Regions from separate parts of the Peribacillus sp. TH14 genome, predicted to be linked through region 1. Evidence: a T-box and tRNA genes for the amino acid it is inferred to sense, from the RefSeq annotation. Region 1 holds a T-box; the other regions hold tRNA genes.
The links. A T-box is a leader RNA that pairs with one kind of tRNA and senses whether it is charged. The one in region 1 lies ahead of JFU50_RS17630 (valine--tRNA ligase), so its partner is inferred to be a tRNA-Val.
Positions count from the first base shown of each region.

Region 2: it has a tRNA-Val gene. The T-box ahead of JFU50_RS17630 (valine--tRNA ligase) is inferred to sense a tRNA for this amino acid. The anticodon was not compared.
Region 3: it has a tRNA-Val gene. The T-box ahead of JFU50_RS17630 (valine--tRNA ligase) is inferred to sense a tRNA for this amino acid. The anticodon was not compared.

Region 1 covers NZ_JAEKEK010000001.1:3,634,563-3,636,864, forward strand. The annotation lists gene ysxE (spore coat protein YsxE) at 1-424, shown strand, start outside; gene JFU50_RS17625 (hypothetical protein) at 481-672, opposite strand; T-box leader at 908-1,137, shown strand; gene JFU50_RS17630 (valine--tRNA ligase) at 1,183-2,302, shown strand, end outside.
Region 2 covers NZ_JAEKEK010000001.1:1,852,699-1,855,000, reverse strand. The annotation lists rRNA gene JFU50_RS08960 (23S ribosomal RNA) at 1-719, shown strand, start outside; rRNA gene rrf (5S ribosomal RNA) at 794-909, shown strand; tRNA gene JFU50_RS08950 (tRNA-Asn) at 956-1,030, shown strand; tRNA gene JFU50_RS08945 (tRNA-Thr) at 1,034-1,106, shown strand; tRNA gene JFU50_RS08940 (tRNA-Glu) at 1,136-1,210, shown strand; tRNA gene JFU50_RS08935 (tRNA-Val) at 1,229-1,304, shown strand; tRNA gene JFU50_RS08930 (tRNA-Thr) at 1,324-1,399, shown strand; tRNA gene JFU50_RS08925 (tRNA-Tyr) at 1,418-1,501, shown strand; tRNA gene JFU50_RS08920 (tRNA-Gln) at 1,605-1,679, shown strand; tRNA gene JFU50_RS08915 (tRNA-Gly) at 1,683-1,754, shown strand; tRNA gene JFU50_RS08910 (tRNA-Ala) at 1,776-1,851, shown strand; gene rocF (arginase) at 2,088-2,302, shown strand, end outside.
Region 3 covers NZ_JAEKEK010000001.1:1,947,476-1,949,777, reverse strand. The annotation lists rRNA gene JFU50_RS09475 (23S ribosomal RNA) at 1-928, shown strand, start outside; rRNA gene rrf (5S ribosomal RNA) at 990-1,105, shown strand; tRNA gene JFU50_RS09465 (tRNA-Val) at 1,116-1,191, shown strand; tRNA gene JFU50_RS09460 (tRNA-Thr) at 1,203-1,278, shown strand; tRNA gene JFU50_RS09455 (tRNA-Lys) at 1,321-1,396, shown strand; tRNA gene JFU50_RS09450 (tRNA-Leu) at 1,406-1,487, shown strand; tRNA gene JFU50_RS09445 (tRNA-Gly) at 1,493-1,567, shown strand; tRNA gene JFU50_RS09440 (tRNA-Leu) at 1,580-1,668, shown strand; tRNA gene JFU50_RS09435 (tRNA-Arg) at 1,678-1,754, shown strand; tRNA gene JFU50_RS09430 (tRNA-Pro) at 1,763-1,839, shown strand; tRNA gene JFU50_RS09425 (tRNA-Ala) at 1,849-1,924, shown strand; rRNA gene JFU50_RS09420 (16S ribosomal RNA) at 2,085-2,302, shown strand, end outside.

The DNA.
Region 1 (2,302 bases):
ATTAAAGCATTTTGTTTATGATGAACGTGGATATGGTTACTTTATTAATTTCGAGAATTCGAATACGGCACCGCCTCATTTCGATTTACTCCCATTCCTAGTCAAATCGGCGAGGACCTATCCTGTCCAATGTGATGACTGTGTCGATTGGCTATATAACTATCTCCGTTATTTCCCGTTAAAAGAAGAAGAATTGCTGCTGATGCAAAGCTATCTTGCTTTTCCGGGATCGGCTCTAGATATAGTGAAGAATTATTCGGACGGCAGAGGCCATAGAACAGAACTAGATAATGTAACCCAACTGCAGCGGCAATTTTGGCTCCTGAAGAATATTGAATATATGGTGATGAAAATCGAAGATATTGAACAGAAGAAAAAGGCGGCTACTGAAGCTGTTAAAGAAGAGCAATCACCCCCAAGCTAAATATACATGATTGGATTACCTCCAGTCATGTATATTTTTTTTCTGTAGGGGAATAATTAAATCCATTCGAAATATAAAGACATAGCTAAGAAAATAAATGCGATTAGCAGAAGCATATCGAAGAAAGTAGGGAAAATCAGCGTCCGCAACCCTTGGAATACTATAAAAGGGATAATGAACTGCTGGCAAACACCGCGGAATTTTTTCATCCAAGGCGGTAAAGTATAAGGGGAATATTTTCGTTTCATATTATTACCTTCCTTTGTAGGACTTCTTATATTCTATGGGTATGAGGTGGAAAAGGTGAGAAAGCCGTCACAGGAACTTATCTTAGAGGATAGAATAAAGAAAAGACTGAATGGCAAGATTTAATAGCCTAAAGTGAGAATACTTTAAGAAAGTATTCGAAAGATGATTGACTGGAGCCCTATTTTTTTTGTACTATATACTATATGCGTTTAGTGATTTTACATATGAATATAAATGAATGCAAAGACCGGAAATAGTAAGATGAAATGCGCTTTTCAGAGAGGGAACCGTTGGTGAGAGGTTTCTAAGTTGGCAGCATCAGAAGTCGTCCGCGAGCAGTTTTCGTGAAAGTTATTTAGTAGCGATGGCCGGTGAAGAGCCGTTATCCCATTTGAGAGCCGAAGAAGATTCTTTTCTTTTTCGGAAAAAAGGTGGCACCGCGAACAACTTCCTTCGTCCTTTTGTGATGATGGAAGTTTTTTTTATGCCCTTAAAAGGAGGAAATGATTATGGAAGAGAACCAAATTTCGATGCCGACTAAATATGATCCGCAGACGATAGAGAAAGGCCGCTATAAGTGGTGGCTTGATGGAAAGTTTTTTGAAACAAAAGGTGATGACAAAAAAGAGCCATATACGATTGTCATTCCACCGCCGAACGTAACAGGTAAGCTGCACCTAGGCCATGCTTGGGATACAACACTTCAAGATATATTAACTCGCATGAAACGGATGCAAGGCTATGACGTTTTATGGTTGCCAGGTATGGACCATGCTGGTATCGCTACGCAAGCAAAAGTTGAACAAAAGCTTCGTGCAGAAGGCGTAAGCCGTTACGACTTAGGCCGTGAGAAGTTTGTAGAAGAAACATGGAAATGGAAAGAGGAGTATGCGAGTCATATCCGTGAACAATGGTCAAAGCTTGGTCTTGGTCTTGATTATACACGTGAGCGCTTCACGCTTGATGATGGGCTTTCTAAAGCGGTACGTGAAGTATTCGTGTCCCTTTATAACAAAGGCTTGATTTATCGCGGGGAATACATTATCAACTGGGATCCATCAACGAAAACAGCGTTATCTGATATCGAGGTTATTTACAAAGATGTTCAGGGCGCATTTTACCATATGAAATATCCATTAGTTGACGGATCAGGTGAAATTGAAATAGCTACAACTCGCCCAGAAACCATGCTTGGCGATTCTGCTGTTGCCGTACACCCTGAAGATGACCGTTATAAGCATTTAATCGGTAAAATGGTTTGCTTGCCAATTACAGGTCGAGAAATTCCGATTGTCGGTGATGATTATGTGGATATGGAATTCGGTTCTGGTGCGGTTAAAATTACACCTGCCCATGATCCGAATGACTTTGAAATTGGGAACCGTCACAATTTGGAGCGCATCCTTGTCATGCATGAAGACGGTTCGATGAATGAAAAGGCCGGTAAATACGAAGGTATGGACCGCTTCGAGTGCCGTAAGCAAATCGTCAAAGACCTTCAGGATGAAGGAGTACTCTTTAAAATAGAAGATCACCTTCACTCAGTTGGTCACTCAGAGCGAAGCGGTGCTGTTGTTGAACCATATCTTTCGACTCAATGGTTCGTCAAAATGCAACCTCTTGCGGATA
Region 2 (2,302 bases), 1.8 Mb from region 1:
GGCTGTATTGAAATTCTAACCCGCGCCCCTTATCGGGGTGGGAGACAGTGTCAGGTGGGCAGTTTGACTGGGGCGGTCGCCTCCTAAAGAGTAACGGAGGCGCCCAAAGGTTCCCTCAGAATGGTTGGAAATCATTCGTAGAGTGTAAAGGCACAAGGGAGCTTGACTGCGAGACCTACAAGTCGAGCAGGGACGAAAGTCGGGCTTAGTGATCCGGTGGTTCCGCATGGAAGGGCCATCGCTCAACGGATAAAAGCTACCCCGGGGATAACAGGCTTATCTCCCCCAAGAGTCCACATCGACGGGGAGGTTTGGCACCTCGATGTCGGCTCATCGCATCCTGGGGCTGTAGTCGGTCCCAAGGGTTGGGCTGTTCGCCCATTAAAGCGGTACGCGAGCTGGGTTCAGAACGTCGTGAGACAGTTCGGTCCCTATCCGTCGCGGGCGCAGGAAATTTGAGAGGAGCTGTCCTTAGTACGAGAGGACCGGGATGGACGCACCGCTGGTGTACCAGTTGTCTTGCCAAAGGCATAGCTGGGTAGCTACGTGCGGACGGGATAAGTGCTGAAAGCATCTAAGCATGAAGCCCCCCTCGAGATGAGATTTCCCATAGCGCAAGCTAGTAAGATCCCTGAAAGATGATCAGGTTGATAGGTCAGAGGTGGAAGCGTGGCGACATGTGGAGCTGACTGATACTAATAGATCGAGGACTTAACCACGCTTTAAAAAATGAAATACCTTCTTATTATCTAGTTTTGAAGGAATGAAAATTTCTTCAAAAAAATGAATATAGTCTGGCAATGATGGCGAAGAGGTCACACCCGTTCCCATTCCGAACACGGAAGTTAAGTTCTTCAGCGCCGATGGTAGTTGGGGGTTTCCCCCTGTGAGAGTAGGACGTTGCCAGGCTATTCATTTAAAATCTTTAAATGAGTATTAGGAAACATTATATTATTCCGCAGTAGCTCAGTGGTAGAGCATTCGGCTGTTAACCGAACGGTCGTAGGTTCGAGTCCTACCTGCGGAGCCATATGCTTCCATAGCTCAGTAGGTAGAGCACTTCCATGGTAAGGAAGAGGTCAGCGGTTCGAATCCGCTTGGGAGCTTCCCAATCTATCTATTATCATAAAATATCGGCCCGTTGGTCAAGCGGTTAAGACACCGCCCTTTCACGGCGGTAACACGGGTTCGAATCCCGTACGGGTCACCATTATATACTTATTAGTCCGGAGGATTAGCTCAGCTGGGAGAGCATCTGCCTTACAAGCAGAGGGTCGGCGGTTCGATCCCGTCATCCTCCACCATTTTATTTTAAAAATATTTGCCGGTGTAGCTCAACTGGTAGAGCAACTGACTTGTAATCAGTAGGTTGGGGGTTCAAGTCCTCTTGCCGGCACCATTTACAACCATATATTGCGGAGGGGTAGCGAAGTGGCTAAACGCGGCGGACTGTAAATCCGCTCCTTCGGGTTCGGCAGTTCGAATCTGCCCCCCTCCACCATTTTAATAAAAACCTGTGGATCAGTTATATATTCTCTGTAAAAGGGAAATATATGATTACCACCTTTTTATTTTGTTGAATATTAATTATACATATTATATATTGGGCTATAGCCAAGCGGTAAGGCAACGGATTTTGATTCCGTCATGCGAAGGTTCGATCCCTTCTAGCCCAGCCATTTGCGGAAGTAGTTCAGTGGTAGAATACAACCTTGCCAAGGTTGGGGTCGCGGGTTCGAATCCCGTCTTCCGCTTACTATATATTTATTCCTTTAGGGGCCTTAGCTCAGCTGGGAGAGCGCCTGCCTTGCACGCAGGAGGTCAGCGGTTCGATCCCGCTAGGCTCCACCATCTAACTACATACACTAAAACTTACGTCTTAAGCCGATTACGGCTTAAGACTTTTTTTATTTTAAATATCTAACTTTTATTACTTTTACCTTCTAATAAGAGAACGGTTCAATTAGGGATTTTAAGACAAAGAGTAAATACGGTAAAAAAGCTAATTAGCTGCATCTTTATACATATAAATGTTCAGTTGAACCACTAGGCATATAAGATATAAAATGGTAGAAAGGGGGAATTATATGTCTATTCAGAAAATTTCCATTATCGGTCTACCTATGGATCTTGGTCAGGCGAGACGAGGGGTGGATATGGGACCGAGTGCAATCCGCTGTGCAGGGATTGTCGAACGGCTTGAACGATTAAAAATAGAAGTTGAGGATTTAGGAGATATAGTAGTAGGACGCCCTGAAAATGCACAGAAATCTGGTACAAATTTAAAAAACTTATCGCTAGT
Region 3 (2,302 bases), 1.7 Mb from region 1:
GGTGTAACGATCTGGGCACTGTCTCAACGAGAGACTCGGTGAAATTATAGTACCTGTGAAGATGCAGGTTACCCGCGACAGGACGGAAAGACCCCGTGGAGCTTTACTGCGACTCTGATATTGAATTTTGGTACAGCTTGTACAGGATAGGTAGGAGCCTGAGAAGCCGGAGCGCTAGCTTCGGTGGAGGCGTTGGTGGGATACTACCCTGGCTGTATTGAAATTCTAACCCGCGCCCCTTATCGGGGTGGGAGACAGTGTCAGGTGGGCAGTTTGACTGGGGCGGTCGCCTCCTAAAGAGTAACGGAGGCGCCCAAAGGTTCCCTCAGAATGGTTGGAAATCATTCGTAGAGTGTAAAGGCACAAGGGAGCTTGACTGCGAGACCTACAAGTCGAGCAGGGACGAAAGTCGGGCTTAGTGATCCGGTGGTTCCGCATGGAAGGGCCATCGCTCAACGGATAAAAGCTACCCCGGGGATAACAGGCTTATCTCCCCAAGAGTCCACATCGACGGGGAGGTTTGGCACCTCGATGTCGGCTCATCGCATCCTGGGGCTGTAGTCGGTCCCAAGGGTTGGGCTGTTCGCCCATTAAAGCGGTACGCGAGCTGGGTTCAGAACGTCGTGAGACAGTTCGGTCCCTATCCGTCGCGGGCGCAGGAAATTTGAGAGGAGCTGTCCTTAGTACGAGAGGACCGGGATGGACGCACCGCTGGTGTACCAGTTGTCTTGCCAAAGGCATAGCTGGGTAGCTACGTGCGGACGGGATAAGTGCTGAAAGCATCTAAGCATGAAGCCCCCCTCGAGATGAGATTTCCCATAGCGCAAGCTAGTAAGATCCCTGAAAGATGATCAGGTTGATAGGTCAGAGGTGGAAGCGTGGCGACATGTGGAGCTGACTGATACTAATAGATCGAGGACTTAACCACGCTTTAAAAAATGAAATACCTTCTTATTATCTAGTTTTGAAGGAACAACGTTCCTTTATTGTTTGGTGGCGATAGCGAAGAGGTCACACCCGTTCCCATTCCGAACACGGCAGTTAAGCTCTTCAGCGCCGATGGTAGTTGGGGGTTTCCCCCTGTGAGAGTAGGACGCCGCCAAGCAGTTTCATATGGAGGATTAGCTCAGCTGGGAGAGCATCTGCCTTACAAGCAGAGGGTCGGCGGTTCGATCCCGTCATCCTCCACCATTTTTACACCTGCCGGTGTAGCTCAACTGGTAGAGCAACTGACTTGTAATCAGTAGGTTGGGGGTTCAAGTCCTCTTGCCGGCACCATTTTCATACAAGCTTAATATAGCATTTATAAATAGTTTCTATGAGCCATTAGCTCAGTTGGTAGAGCATCTGACTTTTAATCAGAGGGTCGAAGGTTCGAATCCTTCATGGCTCACCATTTTATTATGCGGGTGTGGCGGAATTGGCAGACGCACCAGACTTAGGATCTGGCGCCGCAAGGCGTGGGGGTTCAAGTCCCTTCACCCGCATGTTTGCGGAAGTAGTTCAGTGGTAGAATACAACCTTGCCAAGGTTGGGGTCGCGGGTTCGAATCCCGTCTTCCGCTCCACTATTTATTTATGCCGGGGTGGCGGAACTGGCAGACGCACAGGACTTAAAATCCTGCGGTAGGTGACTACCGTACCGGTTCGATTCCGGTCCTCGGCACCATCTTAATATGCGCCCGTAGCTCAATTGGATAGAGCATCTGACTACGAATCAGAAGGTTGTAGGTTCGACTCCCGCCGGGCGCACCATGTTTTTTCGGGAAGTAGCTCAGCTTGGTAGAGCACTTGGTTTGGGACCAAGGGGTCGCAGGTTCGAATCCTGTCTTCCCGACCATTGATTTTTGGGGCCTTAGCTCAGCTGGGAGAGCGCCTGCCTTGCACGCAGGAGGTCAGCGGTTCGATCCCGCTAGGCTCCACCAAAAAAACTTGACAAGCTAAACAAGCTTTGATATGATGTAAAAGTTGATTCTTTAAAGGAATCAAATATTGCTCTTTGAAAACTGAACAAAACAAAGCGCCAACGTTAAATTTTAAGTGAGCACACACTATCAAAAAAGCAAAATGAGCAAGTCAAACATTTCTTCGGAGAGTTTGATCCTGGCTCAGGACGAACGCTGGCGGCGTGCCTAATACATGCAAGTCGAGCGAATCGATGGGAGCTTGCTCCCTGAGATTAGCGGCGGACGGGTGAGTAACACGTGGGCAACCTGCCTATAAGACTGGGATAACTTCGGGAAACCGGAGCTAATACCGGATACGTTCTTTTCTCGCATGAGAGAAGATGGAAAGACGGCCTC